DNA from 3 places in the Caproiciproducens sp. LBM24188 genome. Region 1 is predicted to be linked to each of the others. Evidence: predicted binding sites of a transcription regulator. Region 1 holds the regulator's gene; each other region holds the start of a gene.
The links. Region 1 encodes Rex, which represses fermentation and respiration genes when NADH is low (regulators of the CRP and FNR family bind a similar motif). Its sites were predicted from a motif close to ATTGTTAANNNNTTAACAAT; they were not measured.
Positions count from the first base shown of each region.

Region 1 (5,901 bases):
GGAAAGATTCTTGTGAAAAACAAAACAAAAGGCACCGAATTTGAAGTGAAAGCAGTATTGACCGACCGTCAGCGCAATATGGTTTTGGCAGGCGGCCTGTTGAATTATACCAGAGAACAAAACTAACTGCCTGTGCAGTTTTTCAGCTGGACGGGGAAGTTCCGCACGCTGGGTGCAGCGGGACTTCCGGTTCGCAGGGAAAGGATGGTCATTAAAATATGGATAAAATTCAGATGAAAACACCCTTGGTCGAGATGGACGGGGATGAAATGACCCGCGTCATCTGGAAGATGATAAAAGACATTCTGATTACACCTTATGTCGACCTGAAAACGGAATACTATGACCTCGGTTTGGAAAACCGCGATGCAACCAATGATCAGGTGACCTTGGATTCCGCGAATGCCACGAAAAAATACGGCGTGGCGGTCAAATGCGCCACTATTACCCCGAACGCCGCGCGCGTTAAGGAATACAATCTGAAAGAGATGTGGAAATCTCCGAATGGAACCATCCGCGCAATTCTGGACGGTACGGTGTTCCGCGCTCCGATTCTGGTTAAGGGAATTTCCCCGTATATTTCGAACTGGAAGAAGCCGATTACCATTGCCCGCCATGCTTATGGTGATGTTTACCGCAATGTGGAGCTCTCAGTTCCGGCCGGTTCTAAGGCGGAGCTTCTTGTAACCCGGCCCGACGGAACGGAAGAACGCGCATTGATCCATGATTTTAAGACTCCCGGTATTATTCAGGGGCAGCACAATCTCGACAAAAGTATTGAAAGTTTTGCCAAATCGTGCTTTAATTATGCTTTGGACACAAAACAGGATGTCTGGTTCTCCACCAAGGATACGATATCCAAAAAATACGACCATCGTTTTAAGGATATCTTTCAAGAGATTTTTGACAAAGATTACAAAGAGGCCTTTGAAAAAGCAGGAATTACCTACTTCTATACTCTGATTGACGACGCTGTGGCCCGTGTTGTCCGTTCGGAAGGCGGCTTCATTTGGGCCTGCAAAAACTATGACGGCGATGTTATGAGTGATATGGTCGCGACGGCGTTCGGAAGTCTGGCCATGATGACCAGCGTTCTGGTTTCCCCCGACGGGGTGTACGAATATGAAGCGGCGCATGGTACCGTGCAGCGCCACTATTACAAGCACCTGAAAGGGGAAAAGACGTCTACCAATTCGATGGCGACTTTGTTTGCATGGACCGGCGCACTGAAAAAGCGCGCAGAGCTTGATGCCCTGCCGGAATTGATGCGTTTTGCACAAATGCTGGAAGAAGCGTCCCTGCAGACCATTGAAGACGGCGTCATGACCGGCGATCTTGCCAGTCTTTCCACACTGCCCAACAAGCAGTCGGTTGATACGGAGACGTTTCTTCGGGAAATTGGGAAAAGGCTTGCTTTGAAACTGTAATTTAAGCAGGATAAACGGAGGTAATGCGTTGTGCCAAAACGCGAGAATATTTCAATGTCTGTCATCCGGCGGCTGCCCCGGTATTATCGTTTTTTAAAACACCTGAGAAGCAAAGGCGTGGTTCGAATTTCATCCACCGAGCTTTCGGCAAAACTGGGTCTTACCGCATCGCAAATCCGTCAAGATTTAAACTGTTTCGGCGGGTTTGGCCAGCAGGGCTACGGTTATATGGTGGACCAGCTCTGTGAAGAAATCGCCCATATCCTGGGCTTGTCAAACGGGTACAAAACGATTCTGCTCGGTGCCGGCAACCTGGGGCAGGCGATCGCTTCGCATATGTCTTTTGAAGATGATGGCTTCAATCTAATCGGTATTTTCGACAGCGCGCCGCAGAAAATCGGCAAAACGGTGAACGGCCTTACCGTGCAGGATATTGCCAGTTTGGAAGAGTTTTGTCAGGCCGATATGCCCTCGATGGCGGTACTGTGCGTTCCCAGAGAAGCTTCCGCCGTACTGGTGGAACGTCTGTATAATATCGGTGTGCGCAATTTCTGGAATTTCAGTCACTACGACATTATTATGAAATATCCGGACGCACTGGTGGAAAATGTGCATCTGAGCGACAGCCTGATGACACTTTGCTATAAAATTTCTAATACGCCAGATGCTTCTTGACTGTCTTTGATTCTAAAAGAGCCGGTTTCCGCATAAAAAACGGAACCGGCTCTCTTTTATTATTTCACAAAATAAAACCCCGGTACACGCGCCGGGGTTTTGTTCTTAAGAATTGTTTTGATTGCTTTTCTGTTGTTTAATTACCTTTAAACGGGAGAACTCTTCACGATCCTTTTCTTCTAGAGCATCCGTAATGATTTTCACGGTCTGCTCAAAGCGGGGAATCATGATGTTGCGCAAAGCATTGGCGCGTTTTTGTGTCTTTTTAATGGCGTCGGCCAGACGATAAACACTGTTTTCTACTTCGGCAAGTTCCGCCGTCAGGCGTTTTACATCGTTAAATTTATTATATGCATTATCCAACTCAATGTTGGTTGACCTCAATCCAAAGGGAATCGGAATTTTGGATTCCTTCAGGGACACCATGGGAATTTCCACGCCCATAACGCTGCGGTAGGCCACGTTCAGGTTGTTGTCCAGCGGAACCGTAAGGGAAAGCTCCGCGCTGATTCCCAGCGTGATATTGGCTTTTTGAAGCGCAGCATAAGCTTCCTCATACGTATCGTCGATCTGGTTCTGTATGGTTGCAGCCCGGCCGATCAGTGCCATCATTTCCCGGATTAAGATATTGCGCTTGCGGTCCAACAGCTCAAAGCCTGTGCGGGACAGGGCAAGCGATTTTTTAGTTGCTAGCAGATTGCCTTTGGTTGGTACAATCTGATTACCCAAGGCGGGTCACCTCCTCCGGTACGGAGCGGAATCAAACCGGCTCATCACTTTCGGTGCTTTCGTTCGGTTCCGCGTCTATGCTATTTTGGGACTTTTCGCCGCTTTCCAGCTGCTGTTTGGCCTTTTCATAATACCGATCCAGTGTTTCGCTGTCCACACGATCCAGTTCCTCGCGGGGGAGGGTGGCAAGCAGCTGCCAGCCAAGGTCAAGGCTCTGGTCAATGGAGCGGTTCTCGTTTGCGCCTTGGTTGACAAACCGCGCCTCAAACCGTTTGCCGAACTCAATATATTTCTTATCCGTTGGGGAGAGTTCCTCTTCACCGATAACAGAGGCAAGCGAACGGGCATCCATTACCTTTGCGTAAGAAGCAAACAGTTGGTTGGAAACAGCGGCGTGGTCTGCACGGGTAAAGCCTTCGCCAATGCCGTCTTTCATCAGACGCGACAGGGAAGGAAGCACAGAAACCGGCGGATAAACTCCGGCGCTGTCAAGTGCGCGGTCCAGCACAATTTGGCCTTCTGTGATATAACCGGTCAAGTCTGGAACCGGGTGTGTAACATCGTCGTTTGGCATGGTCAGAATCGGAATCTGCGTAACAGAGCCTTTCTTTCCCTTTACCATGCCCGCGCGTTCGTACAAAGAAGCAAGGTCAGAGTATAAATAACCCGGATAACCTTTTCTTCCTGGAATTTCACCCTTGGAAGAGCTGAATTCACGAAGTGCTTCCGCGTAGGAGGTCATATCCGTCATGATGACAAGAATATGCATGTCAAGCTCAAACGCAAGGTACTCTGCAACGGTCAGCGCGCAGCGCGGGGTCAGAATTCGTTCAATAATTGGGTCATTGGAAAGGTTCAGGAACATTACAACGCGCTGCAGGACGCCGGATTCCTCAAACGAACGGCGGAAGTATTCCGCAACGTCGTTCTTTACGCCCATGGCGGCGAATACAATAGCGAAGTTGTCGCCGTTTGCATCGCGAATCTTTGCCTGTCTGGCAATCTGAACGGCGAGCTCGTTGTGTTTCATACCGGAACCGGAGAAAATCGGCAGCTTCTGACCGCGAATCAGGGTCATCAACGTATCAATGGTTGAAATACCAGTATTGATGTAGTCCCTCGGGTAAACTCTGGAAACCGGGTTGATTGGCGTGCCGTTAATGTTGGCGCGTTTTGTCGGGAAAATGTCGCCCAGTCCGTCAATCGGCTTTCCGGCGCCGTTAAACACGCGTCCAAGAATTTCGGGGGACAGCGGCATTTCCATGGGATGACCCATCAGTCTTGTGCGGGTATTATTTAGAGAGATTCCGCGCGTGCCCTGAAACACCTGTACCACGACGCGGTTTCCATCCATTGCCACAATTCTGCCCTGGCGTACGGTTCCATCGTCCATGCGAATGTCGACCACCTCTTCAAACGAGGCGTGTTCCACATCGTCCAGCACGATTAGGGAACCGTTGATTTCTTTAACGCCGATATAATCAAGAATCATGGTGTAACCACCTTCTTCACTAATTTGATTTACACGGATCTTCCTTGAAACGGTCTTTAACGAAGAACATCTCAAGGAAAATCAGTATTCTGTCCGAAAACGGACTCAGGCAGACATGATCCCCGCAAGGGCCGAATCGATCTCTGCAATATAATCGTTAAACAGTTCCAGCTTGTTGTTCGGAATATCGTATTTCATCTTTACCAGCTTGTCAAACAGACCGGTATTCATAATGCTTGAAATCGGTACGTTGGCAGCAATCAGCTGTTTGGACTTGCGGTACATGTGAAGAATAACCTTCATCATCAGCTTCTGCTTTTCAAGCGGAACGAAGGTATCCTCCGCATGGAACGCATTCTGCTGGAGGAAACCGACACGGATCAGACGCGCGATTTCGATGACCAGCTTTTGGTCATCCGGCAGAACATCGGAGCCAATCAGCTTTACAATTTCCATCAGCTTGCTTTCTTCCTGCAGCAAACGATTGATTGATTTGCGGTATTTGATAAAATCTTCCCCAAGCTCCTTGGTGAACCACGGGTCAAGGTCCAGAAAATATTCGCTGTAGCTTTGTGTCCAGTTAATGGCCGGGTAATGTCTGGCATAAGCCAGAGCCTTGTCCAGTGCCCAGAAGCAGCGGGTAAAGCGCTTTGTGTTCTGGGTAACCGGTTCGGAAAAGTCGGAACCGGCAGGGGAAACGGCACCGATGATGGTGATGGAACCATTGCTGCCGTTCAGGTTGTTTACCATACCTGCGCGTTCATAGAATTCGGAAAGGCGGCTCGGCAGATATGCCGGGAAGCCTTCTTCTGCGGGCATTTCTTCCAAACGGCCGGAAATTTCGCGAAGCGCTTCCGCCCAGCGGGAAGTGGAGTCTGCCATGATGGCCACGTGGTAACCCATGTCGCGGTAATATTCCGCCAGCGTAATACCGGTGTAAATAGAAGCTTCACGCGCGGCAACAGGCATATTGCTCGTATTGGCAATTAGTACAGTGCGGTCGGTCATCGGCCGGCCGGATTTCGGGTCGATCAGCTCGGCAAATTCGTCCAGAACCTGGCTCATTTCGTTGCCGCGTTCACCGCAGCCAACGTAGACAATAATATCTGCGTCGCACCACTTTGCCAACTGATGCTGCGTCATAGTTTTACCGGTACCGAATCCGCCTGGAATGGCGGCTGTACCGCCTTTGGCAATGGGGAAGAGGGTATCGATAATACGCTGACCGGTAATCAGCGGAATGGTCGTCTGCAAACGTTCGCTGACCGGACGGGGCGTACGAATCGGCCAGCGCTGGCACAGCGATAGCGGATGAATTTTGCCCTTTTCGTCTTTCAGCTCTACAATGGTATCGTTTACATGGTATTTGCCGTTTTCTGCAATTTTGGTGACAACACCGGAAATCTTTGGCGGAACCATGCATTTATGCTTGATAATCGTCGTTTCCGGGCATTCCGCGTAAATATCGCCGCCCTTTAGCGTATCACCGACTTTTACCGTAATGGTAACATCCCATTCCCTGGACTCGTCCAGCGGAGAAACACTGCTTCCGCGTGAAATGAACGAGCCGGATTCCTT
Region 1 covers NZ_CP196862.1:1,565,058-1,570,958, forward strand. The annotation lists gene ACSVDI_RS07400 (aconitate hydratase) at 1-126, shown strand, start outside; gene ACSVDI_RS07405 (NADP-dependent isocitrate dehydrogenase) at 219-1,427, shown strand; gene ACSVDI_RS07410 (redox-sensing transcriptional repressor Rex) at 1,458-2,102, shown strand; gene ACSVDI_RS07415 (V-type ATP synthase subunit D) at 2,208-2,831, opposite strand; gene ACSVDI_RS07420 (V-type ATP synthase subunit B) at 2,863-4,323, opposite strand; gene ACSVDI_RS07425 (V-type ATP synthase subunit A) at 4,429-5,901, opposite strand, start outside.

Region 2 (5,901 bases), 580 kb from region 1:
TTGAATACAATACCATTCAGACTACCCGAAGAATCTTTTTGTACGGTGTGATTTTGATGATACCGACGATGAAGATTTTTCAGGTTCAGTGGGATGCAGCGCGCTTTGCCCGCCTTTTGGAAACAACCAATTTGCTGAATGTTCTGTATCTGGGGCTTTGCGCTTCGGCAATTTGCTTTGTAACATGGAATCTGGCCGTAAAGTCCCTGGGGGCTGTAAAAACGAGTATTTATACCTACCTTGGTCCGGTGATTACGATTATCGCGTCGGCGATTTTTTTACAGGAACAGATTACTGCGCTGATTGTTGGCGGAACTGCGCTAACCCTGATTGGGCTGGTAATTTCGCAGAATCCCTTTTCGTGGGGAATTGGGCAGAAAATAAGCCGCAAATCCGGACGAAGAGCTGAAGTAAAAGAGGATGCCGCCAAATAAACGGCAATAAAGAAGCACGCCGCGCCTTCTTTCGTAGAAGGCGCGGCGTGCTTTTCTCTGTGAACCGTGAAAATTGGATGTTTTATTCGCCGAGGAACTCTTTGCCGAGTGCGTCTGCGGCAAGGATTGCGTTATAAAGCTGCTCCGGCGTTACGTCGCCGAGCATGTTATGAATGGATTCACCCGGTGCGCAGGCTTTTTCAGCCGCAATCATCACTCTGGAGGAATCGGTTACGCCAACTTCGCGCAGGGTAACAGGCAGGCCGACCGATACGCAGAAATCCATGACTTCTTCAATTTCTTCCATCGGTGCATCTTCCAGAATCAGCTGGGCAATCGTTCCGAATGCTACCAGTTCACCGTGCATGGTTTTTTCGCATTCTTCCAGAGCAGTAAATCCGTTGTAAACGGAGTGAGAAGTGGCAAGTCCGCCGTTGTCCGCGCCAACGCCGCTCAGGTAAGTATTTGCTTCAATAATAGCTTCTACGGAAGGAGTCAAAACGCCAAGCTCAGCGGACTTTTTGGCCTTGTATCCGTCCGCTAGGAGCGTGTTGTAGCAAAGCTCGCACAGGGCCATGGCAGACTTGGTAATGCCGCCGTTTTCCAGGCTTGGCGAATTGGTTTTTTCGCACATTCTGGCTTCAAAATATGTACCCAGCGCATCGCCCATGCCCGCAACAAGGAAGCGGACCGGTGCCTTTACTATAATGGAGGTGTCCACGATGACGGCGTCTGGATTTTTTGGGTAAAAAATGTAGTTCGAGAAAGTTCCATCGTCATTGTAAATTACGGAAAGGCCGGTGCAGGGCGCGTCGGTTGCGCAAACGGTCGGAATAATCACAACCGGCAGGTGGGAGTAGAAGGCTGCCGCTTTTGCGGTATCAATGGCGCTGCCGCCGCCGATGGCGCAGATTACGTCGATATTATTTTCTGCAGCGATTTTCTGCATTCTTGCGATTTCCCCGGTAGAGCTGATTCCGCCGAAAATTTCAAAAAGAATTTTGGCATCTTTCCCAGCAAAGCTCTTTTCAATTTTAGGCTGTGCAGCTTTGTACCCGCTTTTGCTGCAGACAAACAGGAAGGATTTGCCCAGGTCTTTGACCTGATCGTACAGTTCCAGCAGAGCATCTGGGCCCTGAACGTATTTAGAAGGCGCCCGCATCAGTTTTAACAAATGGTATCTCTCCAGTCGTAATAATTATTTTTTTAACAAGTACTATTATAATCAAAACTTTAACAATCTTTTTTCAATATATGAATTTCACATCGAATTTATTTGTGGAATTATTTTCCATTCAAGGAACGAAGTTTCGCAATCATCCGGCGCGAAAACACTTCCCAAACAGCCGAACAGCTGTGTTGCGTAATCTCCTGCAAAAAGCCCGGCGCAGTTTATCGATAGAACGGAGAGAAAACAGAAATACTAACGAAGTATGGACAATGGCCTTGGCGCTCCGTTCCATTTTTGTGGGTTCAATGCGTTTTGGCTTCGTTATTTCAAAGTGAAATAGGCAGGGAGAGTGAATCATGAGAAAAATAACAGCCGAGGTTCTGGCTGTTTTCATTTCGGGCGTTTTGCTTGCGGGGTGTGCATCCACCGACACGGTGCTGAAAAACAGCCAAGAATCGTTTTCCAATCTTCTGAGCGCATATCCTTCCCTCATAACGGTAACGGAAGCACAGGATAACTACTATGTGCTGACCGTTGATAAGGAAACTCTTTTGAAAATCAGCAGGGATTACTCCGCTTCCGAGGAAGATGTGCTGATTTCGACACCGCTTCAGCCATTTGTAAAGGCCGGGCTGGATGTAACGAAGCTTGGCCAGGGCTATCAATCGGATGATGCCAGTTTGTACCTTGTAACCGACTTCGGTAAGGGAACCGGGGTCAAAACCACCCCCACGCAGGCGTTTTTCGAAAGCGTTACTGCAGAACGGAAGGCACTCACTTACCATCAGGAACTGGACCGCTACGGCATTGCGCTAAACGGTGGGATATTTGAGTTCGCCAAGGACTTCCAAAACAACGACAAAGATCTGGCATTTGTCATCGAAGCCAAACCGCTGCGGGAGGTTGGCGTTAATGTACAGAAAATTGATGGTTGGACATTAACAACTTGGAAGGACGAATCGGGAAAAGACGTTGACGTACTTTTAAAGTCTTATAATTTGAAATAAGATGGATTAACCGATGAGTGGGAATTCACAATGGTATCGTCAGCATAACCATCGGGTCTTATGGGCCGTTTTACTTTAACACTGAAAAAACCGATTTCTGTTACCGTAACCGGTTCAGCTGTTCGCATGGAAAGCCATCCTTTCCAGTTTCGGTCACTTTTTACGGAAATGTTTTGTATTCGACGGGATAAAAGTATATATTTTTTGTAAAAAGTGAAATATAATTAATATATATGATTTTATTATTCAGTAACGGAGGGGTTGGCATGAAGAAAGGCTATCATTCCGTATATGAGGAAAACCTGATTCAGGCGATTGATTTTGCCGCCGTCAGCGGTTTTGATTTTGTTCAGTACGATTTGGGTGTGCCGAATCACTTTCTGGACCATATTCCGGACGACGAACTGATATCAATCGCTTCCCACGCGCGCAATCAAAACGTGGAAATTACTTTTCATGGTCCGTGCGACAATGTCAGTCTTTTTTCCGACTATCCGGCCATCCGGTCGGGCATCTTGGAGCAGTACAAGGTGATTTTACACAAGGCAAAGCTGCTGCACGCACGGCATATCACCCTGCATACCGGACTTTGCCCGGAGTTCAAACTGGCAAACAGCGAATCAAACGAGTATCTTACAAAGTACGGCGATTATTACAAAGAGATTCTGATTAAAAATCTGAGCCAGATTGCCGACATGAGCGGCGACGTTCTGGTATGTGTGGAAAACGACGGTTTTAGCCCGTTTGTCATGAGTTGTATGGAGGAACTCATGGCCGAAAAGCCGGTCTATCTCACCGTTGATATTCCGAAGCTGTTCAACCAGGATCTTACCCTGCGGGAGGAGGTCTGTCAATTCTTTTCCGCCCACAAAGACTGCATTCGTGAGGCTCATCTGCATGATATCAACGAGAATGGCCGACATCAAGTTATTGGGGAGGGGAACATAGATTTTACGCGCTTTCTGAGGCTGATTCTTCATGAGCACATCTATCTGAATTTTGAGGTGCGCCCCAAAGAAGCCGCGCTTTGCTCAATGCAGCGTTTTGACGAGCTCTGCAGAAATTACACATAAAAAAGGGAACGGCATCCGTTCCATCTTTTCATATAATACACCCCGTGTGTTTGTCGTGCCGGAAAACACACGGGGTGTTATTGTGCTGAGTCATATCAGTCTTCTGGAATGGAACAATTTTTCCATCTTTCTCACGACCGCGTTGCTGTCCCGGTCGCCAATGATATTCGGCGCATATTCTTTCAGTTCGGCACAAGCATTTTCCACCGCATAGCCGTAATCCGCGTCGCAAATCATAAACCGGTCGCTCCGGTCATCCCCAAACGCGGCCACACGGTCGGCGGAAAGCCGCTTTTTCAGCTCGAACACGGCGTTTTCTTTGGAAGCCTGCGCGCTGTAAATTTCCAAAAAGTAATATCCTTCGTTGGATTCGTCCGGATAATAGTCTGCATTAATCTGACTGCCGCACTCCAACTGCAAGACTTCCAAATGCAGCTGTTTCACCATATCGAGCGTGTCTACCGCACGGAAAAATACCACGTCCCGCTCCTGCGGAAGCGGACTGTATACATAACATTTCAGCGGATGCATTTTACTGGAATGGTACAGCTTTTCTTCCGCCGGATTTGTAAAATCACTGTAATAAATGTGCAGAACGTCATTGATAATCGTATGAACAAAACAGTTCAGACCGTGTTTTTCAAACACGCTCAAAATTTCCTTGGCGGCCGGGTAAGGGATTGTTTTGCTGTAAAGATAGGAATTGGTGTTCAGGTCAAACAGGGCCGCACCGTTCAGCACGATAATCGGAAGATTGAGCCGTATCCCTTTCAGCACGGGAAGAACGGAAGCGGGGGAACGGCGGCTGGCGACGGTAACCAGTGCGCCCCGCTGAATCAGCTGGTTTAGCTTTACCCTGGTATAGTTGCTGATTTGCCCGGCGTGGTTGGTCAGGGTGCCACATAAATCGCTGACCAGCAAAAGACGGCTGTTTTTTCGCCTTGGCAGGTGAAACACATTGATGCCCAGGGAAATGAAAATGCCGATGAGCGTGTCCAGAATACGGTTTATGGCAAACCAGTACGGGTTGGCATCCTGCCCATGGGAAACGGTGATGCTCATGAAAACGACGCACGTAATGTAAGAAGCCGTTGGCTTTTTTACCAGCAGCGTACTATAAATCAGCGGTATAATCATCAGTGAGATTAACAGATATTTGAAAATTGGGTATTGCGGCGGGAGAAAACGCTGTTCAAGCAGCATGATGAACATGCCGAACATACCGCCGATTAAAGTGCCCACAATCCGGTTAAAGGCGACCCGCCAGCTGTTGGGAACGTCCGGCTGCATGCAGAGCACCGCCGCAATGGCGGAGTAGAACGGGATTCCGTCTTGGCGCACATAATATAAAAGAAAGCAAAAAAATACCGCTAATGCGGATTTAACAATTCTCATTCCAATTTTAGGCATGTTGATTCCTCTTGCTTTGGTAGTATATTTCATAAATAGCGCTCTAATTTTATCACAGATTCAACATCATGTAAAATATTGATTCAACAATTTGTTACTATTACCCATGAAAAAGAGGAACCATAGAAAGATTATGGCATATTATAGGCTAAGCGGATTAACGTGGGTCACCGAATATGGGAAAGTGGGTGAGAGGATTGAGTCAGAATCCCAATACTGCGGCAGATGCGGGCGGACGGGAATGCATACGAAAATGCATCCGCGAAACGTTTGAACTGCCTGGGCTGAAATGCGTAACAGGCTGTATTGTTTACCATACGGTCACACGGTGCATCAATTTTGAAGACAGCACACTGGTGAATGCAGGATACGGAATCACCATTCGTTATCTGGATCAGGATGAATGTGAAAAAAGCATCACCCGCGAAGGTGCGGTATTGTTCTTTCGCCTGCCCGCAGATTTTTGCAGCCGGAATTATGTTGTGTATTTTCCCACCCCGAAGCACATTAAAGTCTGCGATTTCACTGCGACGGTCGAATTCGGCGCGTTCCTCTGTGTGGATGATTAATTCTATAAAAATTTTTGTGCGTAACGCTGCTTGAACGAAAATGTACAAATAAAATTATTAAGAGGTCCCGCCGGGGTGCGGGGCTTTTTATTTCTATAAAAGACTTTCATGGGAATGCTGGTTGCCGGAAGAAAACTCCAGAAACAGGCAAAGTCCCCGCAAAATACAAATATTGATAAAAGGAAAGTCATATGATATAATAACAATTCAGGGAATGAAGTTCTCCCCTGCAAGAAT
Region 2 covers NZ_CP196862.1:2,140,176-2,146,076, reverse strand. The annotation lists gene ACSVDI_RS10205 (DMT family transporter) at 1-434, shown strand, start outside; gene ACSVDI_RS10200 (glycerol dehydrogenase) at 517-1,608, opposite strand; gene ACSVDI_RS10195 (hypothetical protein) at 1,962-2,612, shown strand; gene ACSVDI_RS10190 (sugar phosphate isomerase/epimerase family protein) at 2,879-3,685, shown strand; gene ACSVDI_RS10185 (HAD-IIB family hydrolase) at 3,776-5,095, opposite strand; gene ACSVDI_RS10180 (hypothetical protein) at 5,272-5,664, shown strand; fluoride riboswitch at 5,866-5,901, shown strand, end outside.
Region 2: the regulator Rex is predicted to act here: its motif matches at 1,656-1,675, upstream of ACSVDI_RS10200 (glycerol dehydrogenase).

Region 3 (5,901 bases), 310 kb from region 1:
ATGTATCGGCTTTTCCGCCGTTAGTAATAAAGATTTTGCTGCCGTTGAGCACATAATGGTCGCCTTCCAGAACAGCCTTGGTCTGCTGGCCGGAAGCGTCCGTGCCGGCATTCGGTTCGGTCAGGGCAAACGCGCCCAAATATTCACCGGAAGCGAGTTTTTTCAGATATTTTTCCTTTTGCTCCGGCGTACCGTAATTTTTAATCGGATCGGAGCCCAGGGAAGTATGTGCGGAAACAATAACACCGGTTGTAGCGCAAACCTTGGAAAGCTCCTCCACACACATAATATAAGTAAGGGTGTCACAGCCCTGGCCGCCGTATTCCTTCGCAAGGGGGATACCCATAAAGCCGAGTTTTGCCATTTTGTCGACCGTTTCCTGCGGGAAGCGTTCAGTTTCGTCCACTTCCTGTGCCAATGGCTTTACCTCGTTTTCCGCAAACTCTCTGAAAAGAGTGCGGGCCATTAAATGTTCTTTGCTCAGTTCGAAGTCCATACTCGTTCCTCCAATTAATTTACACACAGATTCGGATTATTTCGTGTAATCAAAAAATCCCTTGCCGGTTTTTCTGCCTAACAATCCTCCGCGGACCATCTTTCTCAGCAGGGGATGAGGACGGTATTTGCTGTCTCCGGTTTCGGCCTGGAGCACTTCCATAATGGCAAGACAAACGTCAAGACCAATCAGGTCGCCCAGTGCGAGCGGTCCCATCGGATGGTTTGCACCGAGCTTCATGGCGGTGTCAATGTCTTCTGCGCTAGCCACGCCGTCTGCATAAATGCCAATGGCTTCGTTAATCATCGGAATCAGGATGCGATTGACCACAAATCCAGCCGCTTCGTTGACCTGAACCGGAGTTTTGCCGATTTCCGTTGCAATCGTCTTGATTTTTTCAACGGTTTCCACAGGAGTGGTAATGCCGGCAATGACTTCGACCAACTTCATAACAGGAGCTGGGTTAAAGAAATGCATACCGACCACCGCGCGGTCAAGGCCCTGGGAAATTTCTGTAATAGACAGAGAAGAAGTGTTGGTCGCAAAAATGGTATCTTTTTTGCAGATGCCCTGCAGCTCTTTGAACAGGTCTTTTTTCACCTGCATATTTTCAAGAGCGGCTTCCACAATCAGGTCACAGTCAGAAACAATTTCCTTTGTACCGGTTGTGATTTTGGAAAGAATTTTGTCGGCCGCAGACTGCTCCATCTTCCCCTTCGCCACCAATTTGGAAAGGCCCTTTTCAATCTTGGCTTTTCCGCCTGCGGCAAACTGTTCGTTAATATCGCAAAGCTTTACTGTGTAGCCTTCTGTTTGTGCAAATGCCTGCGCAATACCGGAGCCCATGGTTCCCGCGCCAATAATACCAACAATCATGAGAATCCTCCTAACAAAATTATTTTATAATTGCAATTCAGTTTACCACCCTAAACCGGGTGGTAAACTGAATTTATTACACCATATTATAATTACTTATTAACAAACGGTTCCGGTTTCCGCTTTTCGCAGAACGCAGTCATCGCGTTCTTCTGGTCTTCTGTTTCAAAGCATCCACCAAACTGTTCCGCCTCGATCGCAATTGCGGAATCAATGTCCACCTGCATTCCGTCGTTGATAGCCTTCTTCGCGGCACGAACGGCAATCGGGGCGTTGCGCGCAATTTTTTCCGCCAACTTCAGGCATTCTTCCATCAGTTGACCGGAAGGATAAACCGCGTTGACCAAGCCAAGGGAAAGCGCTTCGTCCGCTTTTACTTTAGAGCAGGTATAAATCATTTCCTTCGCTTTTCCGATTCCGATGGTACGGGCAAGGCGCTGTGTACCGCCAAAGCCCGGGGTAATGCCAAGGCCGGTTTCCGGCTGGGCGAATACCGCGTTTTCCGAAGCGATGCGGATATCGCAGCTCAGGGAAAGTTCGCAGCCGCCGCCAAGGGCAAATCCGTTTACTGCTGCAATCACGGGAATCGGTAGCTTCTCGATTTTGCGGAATACCGCGTTCCCCTTTTCGCCGAAGGCCTTGCCTTCCGCCTTGGAAAGCGTGCTCATTTCGGAAATATCCGCGCCGGCAACAAAGGACTTTTCCCCGGCACCGGTAATAATCAGGCATCTGGTGTCTTCCACAGAAATGGAATCAACGGTTTGTTCCAGTTCGGTAAGAACCTGACTGTTCAGCGCGTTTAGCGCCTTTTCACGGTTTATGGTAAGAATACCGACAAACCCTTTTTTCTCGTATTTAACATACTCCATGAGTAAGGCCTTCCTTTCATTATGAACCGGAAGTTTCGCCCAGCCCAGACGACGGATTCTTGTTGAAACGCCGGTCAGGTGGGAAAAACTTCCTGCTGTATTTTTCTTCCGCGTGCAAACGATCCGGATGAAAAATCAGATTTTCATAAGGTTTTATTCACCCATTTTAACAATGGCGGAAACACCCATACCGCCGCCAACACAAAGCGTAGCAAGGCCGTATTTGGAATTTCTACGTTTCATTTCATGGAGCAGGGTGACCAGGATGCGGCAGCCGGAAGCGCCGACCGGATGACCCAGTGCAATTGCGCCGCCGTTAACGTTCACCTTGGAGGTATCCAGATTCAGCAGCTTTACAACCGCGAGGGACTGAGCGGCAAACGCTTCGTTCGCTTCAATCAGGTCGATGTCGTCGAGCGTAAGACCGGTCTTTTCCAGAATCTTCTTTGTGCTGTACGCGGGGCCAACACCCATAATGGCAGGATCCACACCGGCGGACTGACCGGCAATCCAGGTTGCCATAGGAGTTACGCCCAGTTCTTTTGCTTTTTCTTCGCTCATGACCACAATCGCAGCTGCGCCATCGTTAATACCGGAAGCATTTGCGGCGGTTACGGTTCCGTCCGGCTTGAAAGCGGGTTTCAGTTTTGCAATGCTTTCCGGAGTTACACCGGCACGCGGGCCTTCGTCCTTATCGAATAAGAAAGTCTCTTTCTTTACTTTAACCGGGACGGGAACAATCTCATCCTTGAATTTCCCTTCTGCCTGCGCTTTTTCGCATTTCTGCTGGCTAAGCGCAGCAAACTCATCCTGCATCTGGCGGGTAATGCCGTATTTTTCCGCAACATTTTCCGCGGTAATGCCCATGTGATAGTTGTTGAAAGCATCCCACAGTGCATCGTTGACCATGGTGTCGATTAATCTTCCATCGTTCATACGATAACCGAAACGAGCCTGATTCAAGGCATACGGAGCCGCAGACATATTTTCCATGCCGCCCGCAACGATAATATCGGCTTCGCCCGCTTCAATCAGAGCAGCTGCCATGTTGACTGCTTTCAGGCCGGAACCGCAGACATTGTTCAGCGTAAGTGCAGGAACTGTATCGGGTACACCGGCTTTTATCGAAGCCTGACGTGCAACATTCTGGCCAAGACCAGCCTGAATCACGCACCCCATCAAAACTTCATCCACCTGATCCGGTGCAACTTTTGCACGGTTCAAGGCTTCTTTAATCACAATAGAACCAAGCGTTACAGCCGGCACACCGGAAAGAGAACCACCCATCTTACCGATTGCGGTACGAACCGCGCCTGCCAGAACAATTTTCTTCGCCATACATTTTCCTCCATTCTGCTTGCAAAAAGATTCGCAATTTTTCCGTAATTTCAGTAAAAATTGATAAAAATTAGCATATGTTAAATATATCACAAGTTCAGATTAGTTTCAATAGAATTTCAAAAGTTTTGTTAAATTTTTAGCAATCATAAAAATAATAAGGAATCTTTTTTTAAATTCTGGAAGAATATCCAAAAATGGAGCGGGTTTGCAGGTGATATGTTCATTTCAAGATCAAAGGGGCGGAGTCGTGTGACTCCGCCCCTTTGATCTGTTATTTTTCAAGCCATAAGGACATTCCTGCTCCATACTCCCGGTTTGGGCGCCGCTTAAACCCCAATTTGCGGTAAAACGCTTCTTTCCCTTTCGCCGCGCTCAAATTGAGCAATATGCTGTCCCCATGCTCCATTTTGGAATACAGAAAATCCATGATATTGTCCACCATCTTTTTGCCGATTCCAAGTTCCTGATAATCCGGGTGCACGATGACATCTGCCAAATACGCAGTATAGCCACCGTCCCAAAGAATTCTTGCCATTGCGACTGTGGTTTCCCCATCCAGCGCGGCTACCTGATACGCCGTGTTCTGCAGACCGGCTTGTGCCTGATGCAGCGGAATTTCGCGCCACCCGGCGGCTGCACGAAGGCGGTTATAATCTTCCACTGAAATCGAGTTCACTAGACGGATTTGCGCATTCTTCTTTTCGCTGGGCTTTAATTCAAACGGATACCGAACGCCCCAGTCTGCGCGCAGGTCGTCCATAATCTTCATAATACGCAGGGTTTCCTGGTGCGGCATTTCGGGGCATTCGCTGGCTCCACGGTTGATTGCCTTTACCGCTGCGCGGACTTCGTATTCATAGCCGGTGAAATCAAACGGCACACGGTAGACTATCGGCTCCGTCTGGTCGTTGAGAAAAACCTTGATTTCCTGCGGATGCCAGAAGGGCTCCACTTCAATCCGACCCTTTTGGCCATATATGATTCCCTGATTCTTCTCTTTGGAAAGAAAAGAACAGTGCAAAATCGCCATTTTGCCGTCGCGGTAAGTAAGGGTGATACTGTCCTGAGCATCCACACCACGGTCCGATTTTATTGCCGTAGAGGTGATGTCTTTAATATCGTTGCCGAAAAACAGGGAAGCAAATGTTAGGTTATAAATGCCAAGATCCAACAAAGCCCCGCCCGCAAGCTCCGGAGATACTAAACGCTGCACATGGGTCAGATCCTGCGCAAAGGTTGCGGTCATCGTCAGCGGTGTCCCAATCACACCGCTTTCCAAGATTTCTCGGATTTTCGGCACAAACGGCTGAAAGCGGGTCCATACCGCCTCGGTAATGAAAAGCTTCTTTTCTTCGGCAACACGGAACAATTCCTCTGCCTGCCTGGCGTTTGCCGTAAATGCTTTCTCACACAGAACATTCTTTCCGTTTTCCAGACAGAGCTTTGCGTGTTCAAAATGATGGGAATGCGGCGAAGCAATATAAATCAATCCCGCATTTTCATCTTTTGCCAGTTCTTCATAAGAACCGTAGGCTTTTTGAAACCCATATTTGTCGGCGAGCTTCTGCGCCCGTTCCAAGTCGCGGGCAGCAATCGCGTAACACGTTACTTCCTCCATCTGAGAAACAGTTTTAGCCATTGTTTCGGCGATATTACCCGCACATAAAATAGAAAAATTGATTTTCTTCATTGCTCTGTCTCCTCTTGATTAATGAGTCAGCCTGTTAAAATCATCAATAAAGCAGCCCACCGCATCTTCCGGTGTAGCCCAGGAAGTGACAAGCCGGATCGCGGTTTCCCCTTCGGTTGGCCTGTCCCAAATTTCAAATGCATAATGTTCCGACAGCTGCTCAACCAGTTGATTCGGAAGAACCGGGAAAATCTGATTAGTGAACGACGGCGACAGAAAGTGGAATCCGGCATCTTTGATTGCCTGATACAGACGAAGGGCCATTTTGTTGGCATGAGCGGCTAGTTCAAAGTAAAGATCGTCCTCAAAAAACCGCTCAAACTGAGCGCCAAGAACCATTCCCTTTGCCAGCATAGCACCCTTTTGCTTCAGAATGTAGCGAAAACCGTCTTTCAGAGCGGGGTTCCGGATAACCAACGCTTCCCCAAGCAGTGCGCCGTTTTTCGTACCGCCGATATAAAACGCATCGGTCCACTCGGCAATTTCCTGCATGGTCAGGTCATTTTCAGAAGAAGTCAAGGCCGAACCCAGCCGAGCCCCATCCAGATACAGATATAAATCATATTGTTTGCAAACGCGATGAAGATCGGAAAGCTCCGATTTGGAGTAAATCGTGCCGATTTCCGTGG
Region 3 covers NZ_CP196862.1:1,871,806-1,877,706, forward strand. The annotation lists gene ACSVDI_RS08855 (acyl-CoA dehydrogenase) at 1-496, opposite strand, end outside; gene ACSVDI_RS08860 (3-hydroxyacyl-CoA dehydrogenase NAD-binding domain-containing protein) at 533-1,372, opposite strand; gene ACSVDI_RS08865 (enoyl-CoA hydratase-related protein) at 1,465-2,241, opposite strand; gene ACSVDI_RS08870 (acetyl-CoA C-acetyltransferase) at 2,395-3,579, opposite strand; gene ACSVDI_RS08875 (GNAT family N-acetyltransferase) at 3,854-5,272, opposite strand; gene ACSVDI_RS08880 (threonine aldolase family protein) at 5,291-5,901, opposite strand, start outside.
Region 3: the regulator Rex is predicted to act here: its motif matches at 3,707-3,726, upstream of ACSVDI_RS08870 (acetyl-CoA C-acetyltransferase).